DNA from 2 places in the Pseudomonas sp. H1_F01 genome. Region 1 is predicted to be linked to the other one. Evidence: riboswitches for the same ligand, from Rfam matches in the RefSeq annotation. Region 1 holds a riboswitch; the other holds the start of a gene.
The links. A riboswitch is a leader RNA that binds a small molecule or an ion and turns the genes downstream of it on or off. The one in region 1 is predicted to bind cobalamin.

Region 1 (7,435 bases):
GCGCCGGTGTCGCTGTTGGGCTTGAGCAGCACCGGGTTCATGTCGGTGTGCGGTTCCAACCCCGCCGCCTGGGCCTGCACGGCCTGGGCGCGGCCGATTTCGCCGCCGTCGGCCGTCACGGCACTGTTGAGGGCCATGTTCTGCGGCTTGAACGGCACCACGCTCACATCTTGGCGCCGGACCCAGCGGCACAAAGCCGTGACCAAGGTACTTTTGCCGGCATCGGACGTGGTGCCCTGCACCATCACTGTGGTCATTGGGTGTCCTTGGCGTAGGCCTCTAAGGCCTGTTCGAGGCGCAGGAATTCGCTGTCGTCGGCCGGCAGTCCGAAGCGCAGGCTGCTGGTGTTGGTAAACAAGCGCAGGAGAATGCCGCGATGGGCCATGAAATCGTGAAGTCCCAGGGCGCGCTCGGTGACCAGCCATTGGAACAATCCGCAGCCACCTTGCGGCTTGAAGCCGTGGCGTTCGAGCATCAGCGCCAGGCGTTGACTGGTGGCGTCGCAGCGTTGGCGCTGGCGGGCGTGGGCGTCGGTGTCCAGCAGGCACGCCTGGCCCAGCACTCGGGTCGGCCCACTGACGACCCACGGCCCGACCTGTTCGGCGAGCAACTTGAGCAAGCGACGTTCGGCCAATACAAACCCCAGGCGAACCCCGGCCAGGCCAAAGAACTTGCCGAACGAGCGCAGCACGATCAACCCGACCAGATGGGTGTGCGCCGCCAGGCTCAACGCCGGCGTGACGTCCATGAAGGCTTCATCCACCACCAGCCAGCCACCGCGCTGGGCCAGGCGCGCATGCCAGTCCAGCAAGCGCTCGGGCGCAAGGCTCAGGCCCGTCGGATTGTTCGGATTGACCACCACCAGCACGTCGAGGCTGTCGAGAAAGAAATCCACCTCCGACTCCAGCACTTCGCGCACGATGTAGCCGCTGCGGCGCCAGGCTTCGGCGTGCTCGGCGTAACAGGGCGACAAGACACCGACCTTGCCGGCCCGGCGCAGGCGCGGCAACAGCTGGATGGCCATCTGCGAACCGGCCACCGGCAGCACATTCAGCGCGCCGTAATAATCGCAGGCCGCCTGCTCCAAGCCGTCATCGGTTTCCGGCAGGCGCGCCCAGGCGCGCAGTGGAATCGCCGGGACGTCGAACGGCCAAGGCGCGAGTCCGCTGGACAAGTCGAGCCAATCAGCCTCGGCAATGCCGTATTGCCGGATTGCGTTGCGCAAACGGCCACCGTGCTCAAGCATAAAACTCAGCTCCCAGGCAGAGAATCAGCAGCCATAACCATACGCCGCGCTGGACCAATTGCCAGCCGCGATCAATGGCGTCGGCACTCGCCGGCACGCCTTCGCCCAGCGCTGGACGCTGGTGCAGTTCGCCGTGATAAACCGCCGCCCCGCCCAGCTCGACACCCAGCGCTCCGGCACCGGCGGCCATCACTGGTCCGGCGTTGGGGCTGTCCCAGGTCGGACCCTGGGTGCGCCAGCACTTGAGCGCCAGGCGGGTTTTACCGAGCAGCGCGTAGGTCAATGCCACCAGGCGCGCCGGAATGTAGTTGAGTCCATCATCGATTTTTGCCGCCGCCCAGCCGAAGCGCTCGAAGCGTTCGTTGCGATAGCCCCACATAGCGTCGAGGGTATTGCTCAGGCGGTACAACACCACCCCAGGAGCGCCGGCCACGGCGAACCAGAACAACGCGGCGAACACCGCGTCGCTGCCATTTTCCAGCACCGATTCGGTGGCGGCGCGGGCCACGGCGGCTTCATCCAGTTCCGCCGTTTCGCGGCTGACCAGGTAGCCGACACGCTTGCGCGCCTCCGCCAGGTCGCCGCTGCGCAAGGCCCGCGCCACCGGCTCGACATGTTCACCGAGGCTGCGCAGGCCGAGGGCACAGTACAAGGCGAGGATCTCCACCAGCCAGCCCACCATCGGCGCCCACGAAAGGGCCGTGGCGAGCAAGGTCAACGGCACCACGGCGATGATCCACGCCGTCACCCCATGGCTGCGCCAACCGCGTCCGCCGGAATTGAAACGTTGTTCGATGCGATCGGCAAAACCGCCGAACGCCACCAGCGGATGCCAGCGCCGGGGCTCGCCCAGCAGCGCATCCAGCGCCACGGCGGCGGCACTGAGCAACGCCACACTCATGGGCTCACTCCCCAATGGTTTTCATATAGCAGTTCATTGAGCGGGCGCGGTTGCGCCCAACCTTCCAGGGCGAGCATCGGCGCCGGATAAAAACCCTCGACCGGGCCCAGGCAGAGGATCGCCAGCGGCTTGGCCCCGGCGGGCAGGCCCAGCAGGTCGGCCAGGGCCTGGGGTTCGAACAGCGACACCCAGCCCATCCCCAGCCCTTCTGCGCGGGAAGCCAGCCACAGGTTCTGGATCGCGCAGGACAGCGAGGCCAGGTCCATTTCCGGCAAGGTCCGACGACCGAAGATGTGCCGCTCACGATCTTCCATCAACGCCGCCACCAGCACTTCGGCACAGTCGTCGATACCTTCGACCTTGAGCGTCATGAATTCATCGCTGCGCTCACCCAGGGCCTCGGCGGTGCGAATGCGTTCCTGCTCCACCAGTTCGCGGATCTGCCCACGCAAGGCGCGGTCGCTGATGCGGATGAATCGCCACGGTTGCATCAGCCCGACGCTGGGGGCCTGGTGTGCGGCTTCCAGTAGACGGCGCAGCAAGGCCGGCTCAACCGTCCCGCCGCTGAAATGGCGCATGTCGCGGCGCTCGGCGATAGCGCGGTAGATGGCGTCGCGTTCGGCCTGGGAGAAAGCGGTGTCTGTCATGGCCTCTTCGCGAGCAAGCTCGCTCCCACATTGGCTAGTGTTGCACTTGAGATCACTGGGTCCCCTGTGGGAGCGAGCTTGCTCGCGATAGCGGTCTCAGGATCCGGCGCAAACAACGCAGCAATCGCCTTGGGATTGGACGGAAAATAAAAATGCACATAGGAAGCCGTCATCCGCCCCTTACGGAAAACCGCTTCCGCCCCGCGCCCGCCGTTGGGGCTATGGCCACGGGCAATCGGTTCAAGTTCGGTGCTGGTCAGCGAATGATGATAGGTATGCCCACGCAAGGTGCCTTCCGGCAAGTCCACCGATTGCAACGCCAGGGCCGCCAGGCGTTTTTGCATCTGCGCATCACCCGCCAGCAAACCCAGCAGTTCGGCGCGCACGCCTTCAACGTCGGCCAATGAGTCCAGCAGATACAACATGCCGCCGCATTCGGCGAGCAACGGTTTATCGGCTGCGTGATGGGCACGGATCGCCGCGAGCATCGGCGCGTTCCCGGCAAGCGCAACATGGTGCAGTTCCGGATAACCGCCAGGCAGATAAAGGCTGTCCGCCTCGGGCAGTTCGCTGTCATGAATCGGCGAAAAGAAGCTCAACTGCGCGCCCATGGCCCGCAGCAGATCAAGGCTGGCGCCATAGGTGAAGGCAAACGCTTCGTCACGGGCCACGGCGATGCATACCCCAGCGAGCCACGGCTCAACGGCAATCACCTCGGGCGCGGCGAACTCCACCGCTGGCGGCAGCGCCACTTCACAACTGCCGGCCAGGGCCTGCGCGGCCGCGTCGAGGCGCACGTCCAAGTCGTTCAACTCGCTGGCCTGGACCAAACCGAGGTGACGACTGGGTAATTCGATGCCGGTTTCCCGGGACAGCGCGCCGTACCAGCGCAAGCCTTCGGTCAGGCTGCCTTCAAGCAACTGCGCGTGGCGCAAGGTGCCGACCCGGTTGGCCAAGACCCCGGCGAACGGCAGGTCGGGTTGATAACGCGCCAGGCCCAGGGCCAGGGCGCCGAAAGTCTGGGCCATGGCCGTGCCGTCGATCACCGCCAGCACCGGCACGCCAAAATGCCGCGCCAGATCGGCGCTCGACGGGGTGCCGTCGAACAGCCCCATCACCCCTTCGATCAGGATCAGGTCCGCTTCGGCAGAGGCTTCCCACAACAGTCGGCGACTTTCCTGCTCGCCGACCATCCACATGTCCAATTGATAGACCGGCGCGCCACTGGCCCGCTCCAGGATCATCGGGTCGAGGAAGTCCGGGCCACATTTGAATACGCGCACCTTGCGTCCCTGGTTGCGATGCAACCTGGCCAGCGCCGCGGTGACGGTGGTCTTGCCCTGGCCCGAGGCCGGCGCTGCGATCAGCACCGCCGGACAGTGGCGGCTGGTCATGGCGGGATCGCTCACAGTTCGACGCCTTTCTGCGCCTTGATACCCGCCTGGAACGCGTGCTTGATCATGCCCATTTCAGTCACGGTGTCGGCCAACTCGATCATCTCGGGCTTGGCGCCGCGACCGGTCACCACCACGTGCTGCATCGGTGGGCGGGCCTGCAGATCGCTCAGCACCTGATCGAGGTCGAGGTAACCGTGCTTGAGGGCAATGTTCAACTCGTCGAGCACCACCAGGCCGATGGACGGATCGCTGAGCAACTGGCGCGATACGGCCCAGGCGGCTTCGGCGGCGGCGATGTCGCGCTGGCGATCCTGGGTTTCCCAGGTAAACCCCTCGCCCATGACATGAAAGCGCACCTGCTCCGGGAAGCGGCGGAAGAACAGTTCTTCACCAGTGCTGTTGCGCCCCTTGATGAACTGCACCACGCCGCATTGCATGCCGTGGCCCATGGACCGCGCAAGCATGCCGAACGCCGAGCTGCTCTTGCCCTTGCCGTTGCCCGTCAGCACCAGCAACAGGCCGCATTCATTCGGCGAGTTGGCGATGCGCTCGTCGATCACGGCTTTCTTGCGCAGCATGCGCGCCAGGTGGCGTTCGTTGCGATCAGACGTGTCGGTGAAGAGGGAGTCGGTCATGGGAAGCCTCCGTTTGGGATTGGATAACGGCGGGCGGGCACAAAAAAAGACGGCAACAAGCCTGGCATCGCCCACCGTGATGCCGTTGGATGAATCAGGCCGGTCTCCGGGCTCATGAGCGGCGTGGTGCCGGTCTGTGCGCCTTCCCATGTCTGCGACACAGTGGCTTGAGCACAGCGTTGACTCATTTACCGTTGCGGGGGCAGCGCCGGGTTCGTATGCACTCACCGGCTTCCCTGTTTCACTCTGTCGACCGCAGCCACAGAGCACCTGAAACAAGCGGCGAAGGTTAGAGGGTTGGGGGTGGAGCGTCAATTAAAGCCGCCTGTCGGGACGATCATTGGCGCCGATCAATAAAATGACGCCAATCTTGTGGGATTCTGCGGCAAGTGATATCAAAGCGACATTACGACCCGATATCACAAGAACAAGAGGGCAAAAGCATGCAAGGGATGATCATCAGCAATCCAAAACTGGAGTTTCTGCGTCCAGTGCTGGAACGTTGGTTTGACTGTATCGACCGCTATAACGCGGTGCGTGGCGATAACGACACGCCCTACTGGTTCGATGAAAAAGCCAACCTCGGCTTGCTGTCGGCCGCAGCCTGGATGGCTGAGATGGTCACACTGCAGAACGCCCCGACCCGCAAGCAGAATGAAGAAGGCGAACGCAACGTCAGCGCCGACCTGTTCATCGCCAGCACCGAGGAGCGCGCCTTCATCCAGGCCACCCAGCGCTGGCCCAAGGTCAACAACCTGAACCTGACCCAGCCGCTACTGGAAGCCACCAGCGATGCCAAGCGCATCAGCTATGCCAGCGACCTGAAGCTGGGCTGCCTGTTCGTCTCGCCGCAAAAAGCCCAGCAAAGCGCCACGCCCGAAGAATTGCAGGACATGATCGATGACCTGCAGAAGGAAAACACCTGCGCCGCGGCCTGGTACTTCCCTTACGCCTACCGCAAGTTGCGCAATGAAGCCGGTCATTACCATCCTGGCATTGCGGTGCTATTCAAACAGGCCCATGGTTGATTCATTCAACAAGGAACTGTGCAAGCAAGCTCCCAAAGGGAGCTTGCTTGCCTGGCTGACGGGGCCCACCCGCCGTTGAACCATCACGCGTCTACGCTCCTCTATGAATAACTACATGCATTCATAGGGAAGCCAGCATGCTCAAGCCACCCCACCTCCTGATCGTCGTCCTTGCCGCCGGACTTGTCGCTTGCGGCGAGTCGTCCACCTTGCAAGTGTCCGACGGCACCGGCCCAGCGCCGAAACTGCCCGAACCGAACAAGACCCTGATGCCCACCGTCAACATCGCCGAAGCCGTCGGCTGGCCGCAAGGCGCCAAGCCGACCCCGGCCCAGGGCCTGCAAGTGGGTGCATTCGCTGAAGGACTGGACCATCCGCGCTGGCTCTATGTGCTGCCCAATGGTGATGTGCTGGTGGCCGAAACCAACGCCCCACCCAAGCCGGACGACGCCAAAGGCATCCGGGGCTGGGTGATGAAAAAAGTCATGGGCCGCGCCGGCGCCGGCGTGCCCAGCCCCAATCGCATCACCCTGTTGCGCGACGCCAATCACGACGGCATCGCCGAAACCCGCACGGTGTTCCTGGAAAACCTCAACTCACCGTTCGGCATGACCCTGGTCGGCAATGACCTCTACGTGGCCGATACCGACCGATTGATCCGTTTCCCCTACAAGGACGGTGACACGCAAATCAAGGCGCAGCCGACCAAGGTCGTCGATCTGCCCGGGGGCACACTCAACCATCACTGGACCAAGAACGTGATTGCCAGCCGTGACGGCAGCAAGTTGTATGTCACCACCGGCTCGAACAGTAACGTCGCGGAAAACGGCATGGAGGCCGAAGAAGGTCGCGCCGCCATCTGGGAAGTGGACCGTGCCAGCGGAAATCACCGTATCTTCGCCTCGGGCTTGCGCAACCCTAACGGCCTGGCCTGGGAACCCCGCAGCGGCGCGCTCTGGACAGCGGTGAACGAGCGGGATGAGATCGGCAGCGACCTGGTGCCGGACTACATCACGTCGGTCAAGGACGGGGCCTTCTATGGCTGGCCCTACAGCTACTATGGGCAGAATGTCGATGTCCGGGTCGAACCACAGAACCCGGCCCTGGTGGCCAAGGCCATCGCCCCGGACTACGCCGTCGGCCCTCACACCGCCTCATTGGGGCTGACCTTCGCCGAGGGCAGCACCTTGCCTGCACCGTTTACCGAAGGGGCTTTCGTTGGCCAGCACGGCTCCTGGAACCGCAAGCCCCACAGTGGTTATAAAGTGATTTTCGTACCGTTCAACGGCGGCAAGCCGATGGGACAACCGGTGGATGTGCTGACCGGTTTCCTGAACGCCGACGAAAAAGCCCAGGGCCGACCAGTGGGCGTGGTGATCGACAAGCAGGGTGGCTTGTTGGTGGCCGATGATGTGGGGAACAAGATCTGGCGCGTGTCAGGTAAATAAGGCCGACACACCCCTTGTGACGAGGGGATTTACTCCTGACCTGTGGGAGCAAGACTTGCCCGCGATGAAGGCGATGCGGTCTTTCAGAGATCGAGGTGCCTGTTTCGCGAGCAAGCTTTGCTCCCACAGATCA
Region 2 (7,435 bases), 2.6 Mb from region 1:
TCGAAGGCAAACAGGTTGTCCACCGTCGCCGCCAGTTCGAACGCGCCTTTATAGCCGTGACGCTTCACGCCGTCGATCCACTTCGGATTCGCTGCGCGGGAACGGATGACGCGGTTGAGCTCTTCTTTCAGGGTGCGGATCCTGGGCAAGTCTGGCTGGCTGTGATCGCCATGGTAACTGGCCGCCGCATCACCACTGAGGGTCTCGACCGCCGCCAGCATGCCGCCCTGGAACTGGTAGTAATCGTTGGAATCGAGCAGGTCGTGCTCGCGGTTGTCCTGGTTCTGCAACACCGCCTGCACCTGACTCAAGCGCCGGGAAAACTGCTCCCGGGCGGCAGTGCCTTCATCGCTGGCACCGTAGGCATAACCGCCCCAGTTCAGGTACACCTCGGCCAGATCCTCGCGGCTCTGCCACAAGCGACCGTCAATCGCCCCCTGCACGCCCGCGCCATAGGCACCGGGCTTGGCGCCGAAGATCCGCCAGCCGGCCTGGCGCGCCGCGGCTTCCGGCTCAAGACCCGATGCCAGCAGGGCTTCGCGTTCGCCACGCACCTTGGCCGCCAAGGGGTTCATGTCGTCCGGCTCATCGAGGGCGGCGACGGCCTGCACGGCGGCATCGAACAAGCGGATCAGGTTGGCAAAGGCGTCACGGAAGAAGCCGGACACGCGCAGCGTGACATCGACCCGAGGCCGGTCCAGCAGGCTCAGCGGCAGGATCTCGAAGTCATCGACCCGCTGGCTGCCCGTGGCCCACACCGGACGCACGCCCATCAGCGCCATCGCCTGGGCGATGTCATCGCCGCCGGTACGCATGGTGGCGGTGCCCCACACCGACAGGCCGAGCTGACGCAGGTGATCGCCGTGGTCCTGCAAGTGCCGTTCAAGGATCAGGTTCGCCGATTGGAAACCGATGCGCCACGCCGTGGTGGTGGGCAGGTTGCGCACGTCCACCGAGAAGAAGTTGCGCCCGGTGGGCAACACATCGAGGCGCCCGCGGCTCGGCGCGCCGCTGGGGCCGGCCGGCACGAAGCGCCCGTTCAAGGCATCGAGCAGGCCGCGCATTTCCGCCGGGCCGCAAGCGTCCAGGCGCGGGGCCACGACGGATCGCAGGTTTTCAATGATGCTGCCCGCCACCTCCCAACCCGGCGCGTCGAGCTGCTCCACCGCACCGTCCAGCGCCTGCTCGATCAACTGCACAGCGAACAGCTCCAGGCGCTCGCGGGTATCGCCGGTGGTGCGCCAGGGCTCGGCGCTGACCTGACGCAACGCCTCGGGACACTCGCCAGTCCAGGGCTCGGCCAAGGCACAATCCAGTGGATCGAAACCCAGCCCGAACGCCTTGGCCAGCGCCCGCAACAGGCTCGACTGCGCGCCTTTGCCGTCGCCCCGGGGAATGCGCAGCAACGCCAGCAAGGTGTCGATGCGCAGCCGTCCGCTGGGCGACTCACCAAAAATGTGCAAGCCATCGCGGATCTGCGACTCCTTCAAGTCGCACAGGTAAGTGTCCAGGCGTGGCAGCCAGATCGCCGCGTCGGCATCGCTGTCGAGCCCGGCATCGAGTTGCAGTTCGCGGTCGATGTGGGTCTCGCGCACCAGATTGAGGATGTCCCGTTGCAGCTCCCGGGCACGGCGCGGATCGAGCAATTGCGCCTCGTAGTACTCGTCAGCCAGCAGCTCGAGGTTACGCAGTGGCCCATAGGTTTCGGCCCGGGTCAGCGGCGGCATCAAGTGGTCGATGATTACCGCCTGGGTACGACGCTTGGCCTGGGCGCCCTCACCCGGGTCGTTGACGATGAACGGATAGATATTCGGCAGCGGCCCCAGCAGCACGTCCGGCCAGCAGTTTTCCGACAGCCCGACGCCCTTGCCCGGCAGCCATTCGAGGTTGCCGTGCTTGCCGACGTGAATCACCCCGTGGACGCCGTAGGTGTGGCGCAACCAGAAATAAAACGCCAGGTAACCGTGGGGCGGTACCAGGTCCGGGTCATGGTACACCGCGCTCGGATCGACCTGATAACCCCGCGCCGGCTGGATACCGACGAAGGTCAGGCCCAGCCGAAGACCGGCGACCATCAGACGGCCGTCGCGGAACATCGGGTCCTGCTCGGGCGAGCCCCAGCGCGCCAGCACCGCTTGGCGATTGCCTTCGGGCAATGCGTCGAACAAGGCCTGGTACTCGGCGAGGGCCAGGCTCTGGTGACAGGGACGCAGGTCGAGGCTGTCCAGGTCATTACTGACCCCGCCGAGCAATTGCTGGATCAACGCGGTGCCGCTCGCCGGCAGTTCGGACGGCAACGGATAGCCCTCGGCCTGCAGGGCCCGCAGGATATTCAAGGCCGCCGCCGGGGTGTCCAGGCCGACGCCATTGCCGATGCGACCGTCGCGGGTCGGGTAGTTGGCGAGGATCAGCGCCACACGCTTCTGGGCATTGGGCAAACGCGCCAGGGTGGTCCAGCGTCGGGCCAGTTCGGCGACAAAATCCATGCGCTCGGGCGCGGCCCGGTAGCAGACCACATCGCTCTGGCTGCGCTCGCTGCGCCAGGCCAGGTCCTTGAAACTGATGGGGCGGCTGATGATCCGTCCGTCCAGTTCCGGCAAGGCAATGTGCATCGCCAGGTCTCGCGGTCCCAAGCCCTGCTCGCTGGCCCGCCAGCCGGGTTCGTTGTCCTGGGCGCAGATCGCCTGGATCACCGGGATGTTGCGGCGAAACGGTCGCAAATGCGGAGCTTCGGGGCTGGATTGAGCGAAGCCGGTGGTGTTGAGGATCACCCCCGCCTGCACCTCGTCCAGCCAGTCCTCTACAAGTGCGAGGCAACCAGGCTCCTTGAGGCTTGCCACGGCAATCGGCAGCGGATTGAGCCCCGCCGCTTGCAGGCGCTGGCAGAACACGTCGATGAACGCGGTGTTCGCCGCTTGCAGGTGGGAGCGATAAAACAGCACCGCCGCCACCGGTTGCCCGGCGCTCCAGTCGGCTTGCCAGTCGTCGAGGTTGGCGCTGGTTTTCGCCGGGTGATAGATGGCCGTGCGTGGCAAGGCCTGCGGCTCGGCCCACGGATAATCGCGGCCGAACCATTGGCTGCCTAGGTTGTAAAACAGGTCGAGGGCATTGCCCAGCCCGCCCTGGCGCAAGAACTGCCAGAGCCGGTCGCGGTCCTCAACGGCCACGTTGCTCAGGTCACTGAGTTCCGGGTCTGGACGATCATCCCCCGGCACCAGGATCAGCTTCACCCCGCGCCCCGCCAGTTCCATCAGGCGCTCGATGCCGTAGCGCCAATAGCCGATGCCGCCATGCAGCGACAACAGGATGACCTTGGCGTGTTGCAGCACGTCTTCGACATACAGATCCACCGAGGCGTGGTTCTGCACCTGCATCGGGTTGGCGAGGCGAAACTGCGGGTAGTCACCCGGCAACTGCTTCGCCGCTTCGGCCAGCAGCGCCAGGCTGGAGTCGCCGCTGCACAGGATCACCAGTTCGGCGGGGGTTTGCCCCAGGTCGGCAATGTTGTCATCCGACACGAAACCGCCGGGCTGGGTCCTGAGCAGGTGCATGGCTTAGGCCCCGAGGGCGGCGCGCAACTGCGCTTCGAGCAGCGCGGCGTCAAGCGCCTGGCCGATCAGCACCAGGCGGGTGACCCGCGCTTCCTCGGCGCCCCACTGGCGGTCGAAATGCTTGTCGAAACGCGTCCCGACGCCCTGGATCAACAGGCGCATCGGCTTGTTCGGAATCGCCGCGAAACCCTTGACTCGCAATACTCCGTGCTGGACCACCAGATGCGTCAGCGCGTCGAGCAACAGGCTTTCGTCAGCCTGGGGCAGTTCGATGGAAATGGAATCGAAGGCGTCATGATCGTGGTCATCATCGTCGCCATCGTGGTGATGGTCGTGATGGCTGTGGCGGCCGTCGATGTGTTCTTCGGAACCAGCGCCCAGGCCGATCAATACGTCCAGCGGCAGGCGACCGCTGCTGGCTTCGATGACCTTGACCGCCGGTGGCAGCTCTTCGGCGACTTCCAGGCGAACTTTGGCCAGGTCCTCAGGGCTGATCAGGTCAGCCTTGTTGAGGATCACCAGGTCGGCGCTCGCCAGTTGGTCGGCGAACAGTTCGTGCAGCGGCGATTCGTGGTCCAGGTTCGGGTCGAGTTTGCGCTGGGCATCGACCTGGTCGGGGAACGCGGCAAAGGTACCCGCGGCCACGGCCGGGCTGTCGACCACGGTGATTACCGCATCGACGGTGCAGGCGCTGCGGATTTCCGGCCATTGGAAGGCCTGGACCAGCGGCTTGGGCAGGGCCAGGCCGGAGGTTTCGATGAGGATGTGATCGAGGTCGCCACGCCGGGCCACCAGTTCGCGCATCACCGGGAAGAACTCTTCCTGCACCGTGCAGCACAGGCAGCCGTTGGCCAGTTCATAGACGCGGCCGTTGGCTTCTTCTTCGGTGCAACCGATGGAGCACTGCTTGAGGATTTCGCCGTCGATGCCCAGCTCGCCGAATTCGTTGACGATCACGGCGATGCGCCGGCCCTGGGCGTTGTCGAGCATGTGCCGCAGCAAGGTGGTTTTACCCGAGCCGAGGAAACCGGTGACGATGGTGACGGGGAGTTTGGCCAGTGTTTTCATCGGATGCCCTTTGGCAAGGTGGCGGGCAAACGGGACGACAACCGCTGGCACAGGCGTGCGCGGAAGATTTCGCCACCGGATCACCCCGCCCGGTTGTAGTGAGAATCTGTCTCGAGGCAGGTCTCCTGGCTGACGGCGGGCCAATCTTTCGACTGGCAATTGCTGCGCCTTCCCGTGCGCCCGTTTTAAAGGGCATGCACAGTGGCCTTGCAGAAACAGCACCGTTCACAGTTGCGGGGGCAGCCGCGGCTTGGACCGCGTTCCCTTCTTAGCTCCGGCATGTGCCGAAGAACCTCGAAGGCGCAAGGCTACGCAGGGTGTGGGGGCGGGTCAATCGCCAGAGTGTTCTGCGGTGTATGTCCGGGCCTCATCGCGAGCAGGCTCGCTCCCACAGTTGATCTTTGTTGAACATGAGTTTTGTGATCCGCGAGATTCATTGTGGGAGCGAGCTTGCTCGCGATGGGCGCAACTCGGTGCCAGCCTGAGAACCCACGCCAATTGACGCCCCGCCCCCGCCCATGCTCTCCTGTACGCCTAGTTACGGGTGCCCTTCACAGGGTGAAACGGGAAACCGGTGAATCGTGTGCTTTACTCCAAAGCCACGTCAGTCCGGTGCTGCCCCCGCAACGGTAAGCGAGCGAAGCGTCTGAACCACTGTGTCCCCGGACATGGGAAGGTGACGCTTGCAGGCCAGGCGCAAGCCCCGCCCCTCGCGAGCCCGGAGACCGGCCCTTGACTCATGCATCAACAAACCCGCGGTGGGCGGGCGCTGTTCGAACCTTGGCGGGCTTTCGCCCGGGGTTTCATCGCGCTCGAATGCCCACTGAACAAGAACAGAGGGAAGCGCCATGTCGACCATCAGCAGCACCGCCCGCACCGCCAGCAGCACCACCACCCTGAGCCAACGCCTGAGCGCCGCGATCCTTGCTTCCATCCTCGGCGCGGGGCTGGTCTATTTCGCCGGTTTCTCCCACATCGAAGCGGTGCACAACGCTGCTCACGATACCCGTCACAGCGCCGCATTCCCGTGCCATTGAGAACTGACGACATGATCAAGCGTATCGCGCAGACCGCTGGTTTCAGCGGCTTGCTGGCCGCCCTGCTGCTGACTCTGCTGCAAAGTTTCTGGGTATCGCCGTTGATTCTCCAGGCGGAAACCTTCGAGAAGGCCCCGGCGACCGAGGTCCATGAACACGCCGACGGGGCGGCTCATACCCATGATGCCGAGGCCTGGGAGCCGGAAGACGGCTGGCAGCGCGTGCTGTCCACCACGGGCGGCAACCTGGTGGTCGCCGTGGGGTTTGCCCTGATGCTGGCGGGCCTGTACACCTTGCGCGCACCGACTCGCACGTCCCAGGGCCTGCTCTGGGGCCTGGCCGGTTATGCCACTTTCGTCTTGGCGCCGACGCTTGGCCTGCCCCCGGAATTGCCTGGCACCGCAGCGGCCGACCTGGCCCAACGACAGATGTGGTGGATCGGCACCGCGGCGTCCACGGCGGTGGGCATTGCCTTGATCGCCTTCGGCCAGCATTGGCTGCTCAAGGTGCTGGGCGTGGCAACATTGCTGGTGCCCCACGTCATCGGCGCGCCGCAGCCCGAAGTCCACTCGATGCTGGCGCCCGAAGCGCTGGAGAGCCAGTTCAAGATTGCCTCGCAGTTGACCAACGTCGCGTTCTGGCTGGCCCTGGGCCTGATCAGCGCCTGGCTGTTTCGCCGTGACGGCCAAGCCCACCACGACGCATGAGCGCCGAGCCGATCCTGGTGATCGGCCTGGGCTGCCAGCGTGGTTGCCCGGCCAGCACGCTGCGGGCCCTGCTCGACCAGACGCTGCTGGCCCACGGCATCGAACTTCATCGGGTACGGGCCCTGGCCAGTATCGACCTCAAGCGTGACGAGCCCGGGCTGCTAGAGCTGGCCGGGCAACTGGCGCTGCCGCTGACCTGCTTCAGTGTCGAACAGTTGGCCAGCTACGAGCAGCGGCTCAGTCACCGTTCCGAGATCGCCTTCGAGCGAACCGGTTGCTACGGCATCGCCGAAAGCGCCGCCCTCGCCTTGGCCGACCAGTTGGGCAGATCGCCCGCGACGCTACTGATTACTCGCCAAAAAGGCCCCAAGAGCACGTTGGCATTGGCGGTCGTGGCGTAAATCCCGATAATCGGCGCCCAGGATCATGAGCGATCTTCATCTGGGCAACGCTCACCCACCTTCCACAGGAGCCGGTCATGACCGTTTACTTCATCGGCGCCGGCCCCGGCGACCCGGACCTCATCACGGTCAAAGGCCAGCGACTGATCCGCCAGTGCGCGGTGATCATCTACGCCGGCTCGCTGGTGCCAACCGCCGTCCTTGAAGGCCATTGTGCCGAACAGGTGATCAACAGCGCCGAGCTGCATCTGGAACAGATCATCGAATTGATCAAGAGCGCCCATCTCAAGGGCCAGGACGTGGCCCGGGTGCATTCCGGCGACCCGAGCCTGTACGGCGCCATCGGCGAGCAGATTCGTTGCCTGCGGGAATTGGCCATCCCTTTCGAAATCATCCCGGGGGTGACAGCGACCTCAGCCTGCGCCGCCCTGCTGGGCGCCGAACTGACCTTGCCGGACATTTCCCAAAGCCTGATCCTCACCCGCTACGCCGACAAAAGCCCGATGCCCGCTGGGGAAGAACTGGGCAGCCTGGCGCAGCACGGGGCGACCATGGCGATTCACCTGGGGGTCAATCATCTGGAAAAAATCGTCGACGAACTGCGGCCCCACTATGGCGCCGATTGCCCGATTGCCGTGATCCACCGGGCGACCTGGCCGGATCAGGATTGG

Region 2: it holds a riboswitch for cobalamin, as region 1 does, so the genes downstream of both, cobW (cobalamin biosynthesis protein CobW) here and cobO (cob(I)yrinic acid a,c-diamide adenosyltransferase) in region 1, are expected to answer to the same signal.

The regions. Positions count from the first base shown of each region.
Region 1 is NZ_CP162823.1:1,898,359-1,905,793, reverse strand. Features, by position in the region: gene AB4O09_RS08735 (cobyric acid synthase) at 1-257, opposite strand, end outside; gene cobD (threonine-phosphate decarboxylase CobD) at 254-1,246, opposite strand; gene cbiB (adenosylcobinamide-phosphate synthase CbiB) at 1,239-2,147, opposite strand; gene bluB (5,6-dimethylbenzimidazole synthase) at 2,144-2,794, opposite strand; gene AB4O09_RS08715 (cobyrinate a,c-diamide synthase) at 2,791-4,188, opposite strand; gene cobO (cob(I)yrinic acid a,c-diamide adenosyltransferase) at 4,200-4,826, opposite strand; cobalamin riboswitch at 4,907-5,115, opposite strand; gene AB4O09_RS08705 (hypothetical protein) at 5,270-5,854, shown strand; gene AB4O09_RS08700 (PQQ-dependent sugar dehydrogenase) at 5,992-7,302, shown strand.
Region 2 is NZ_CP162823.1:4,460,013-4,467,447, forward strand. Features, by position in the region: gene cobN (cobaltochelatase subunit CobN) at 1-3,551, opposite strand, end outside; gene cobW (cobalamin biosynthesis protein CobW) at 3,555-4,619, opposite strand; cobalamin riboswitch at 4,718-4,931, opposite strand; cobalamin riboswitch at 5,145-5,367, shown strand; gene AB4O09_RS20090 (CbtB domain-containing protein) at 5,468-5,656, shown strand; gene AB4O09_RS20095 (CbtA family protein) at 5,668-6,363, shown strand; gene AB4O09_RS20100 (cobalamin biosynthesis protein) at 6,360-6,764, shown strand; gene cobM (precorrin-4 C(11)-methyltransferase) at 6,842-7,435, shown strand, end outside.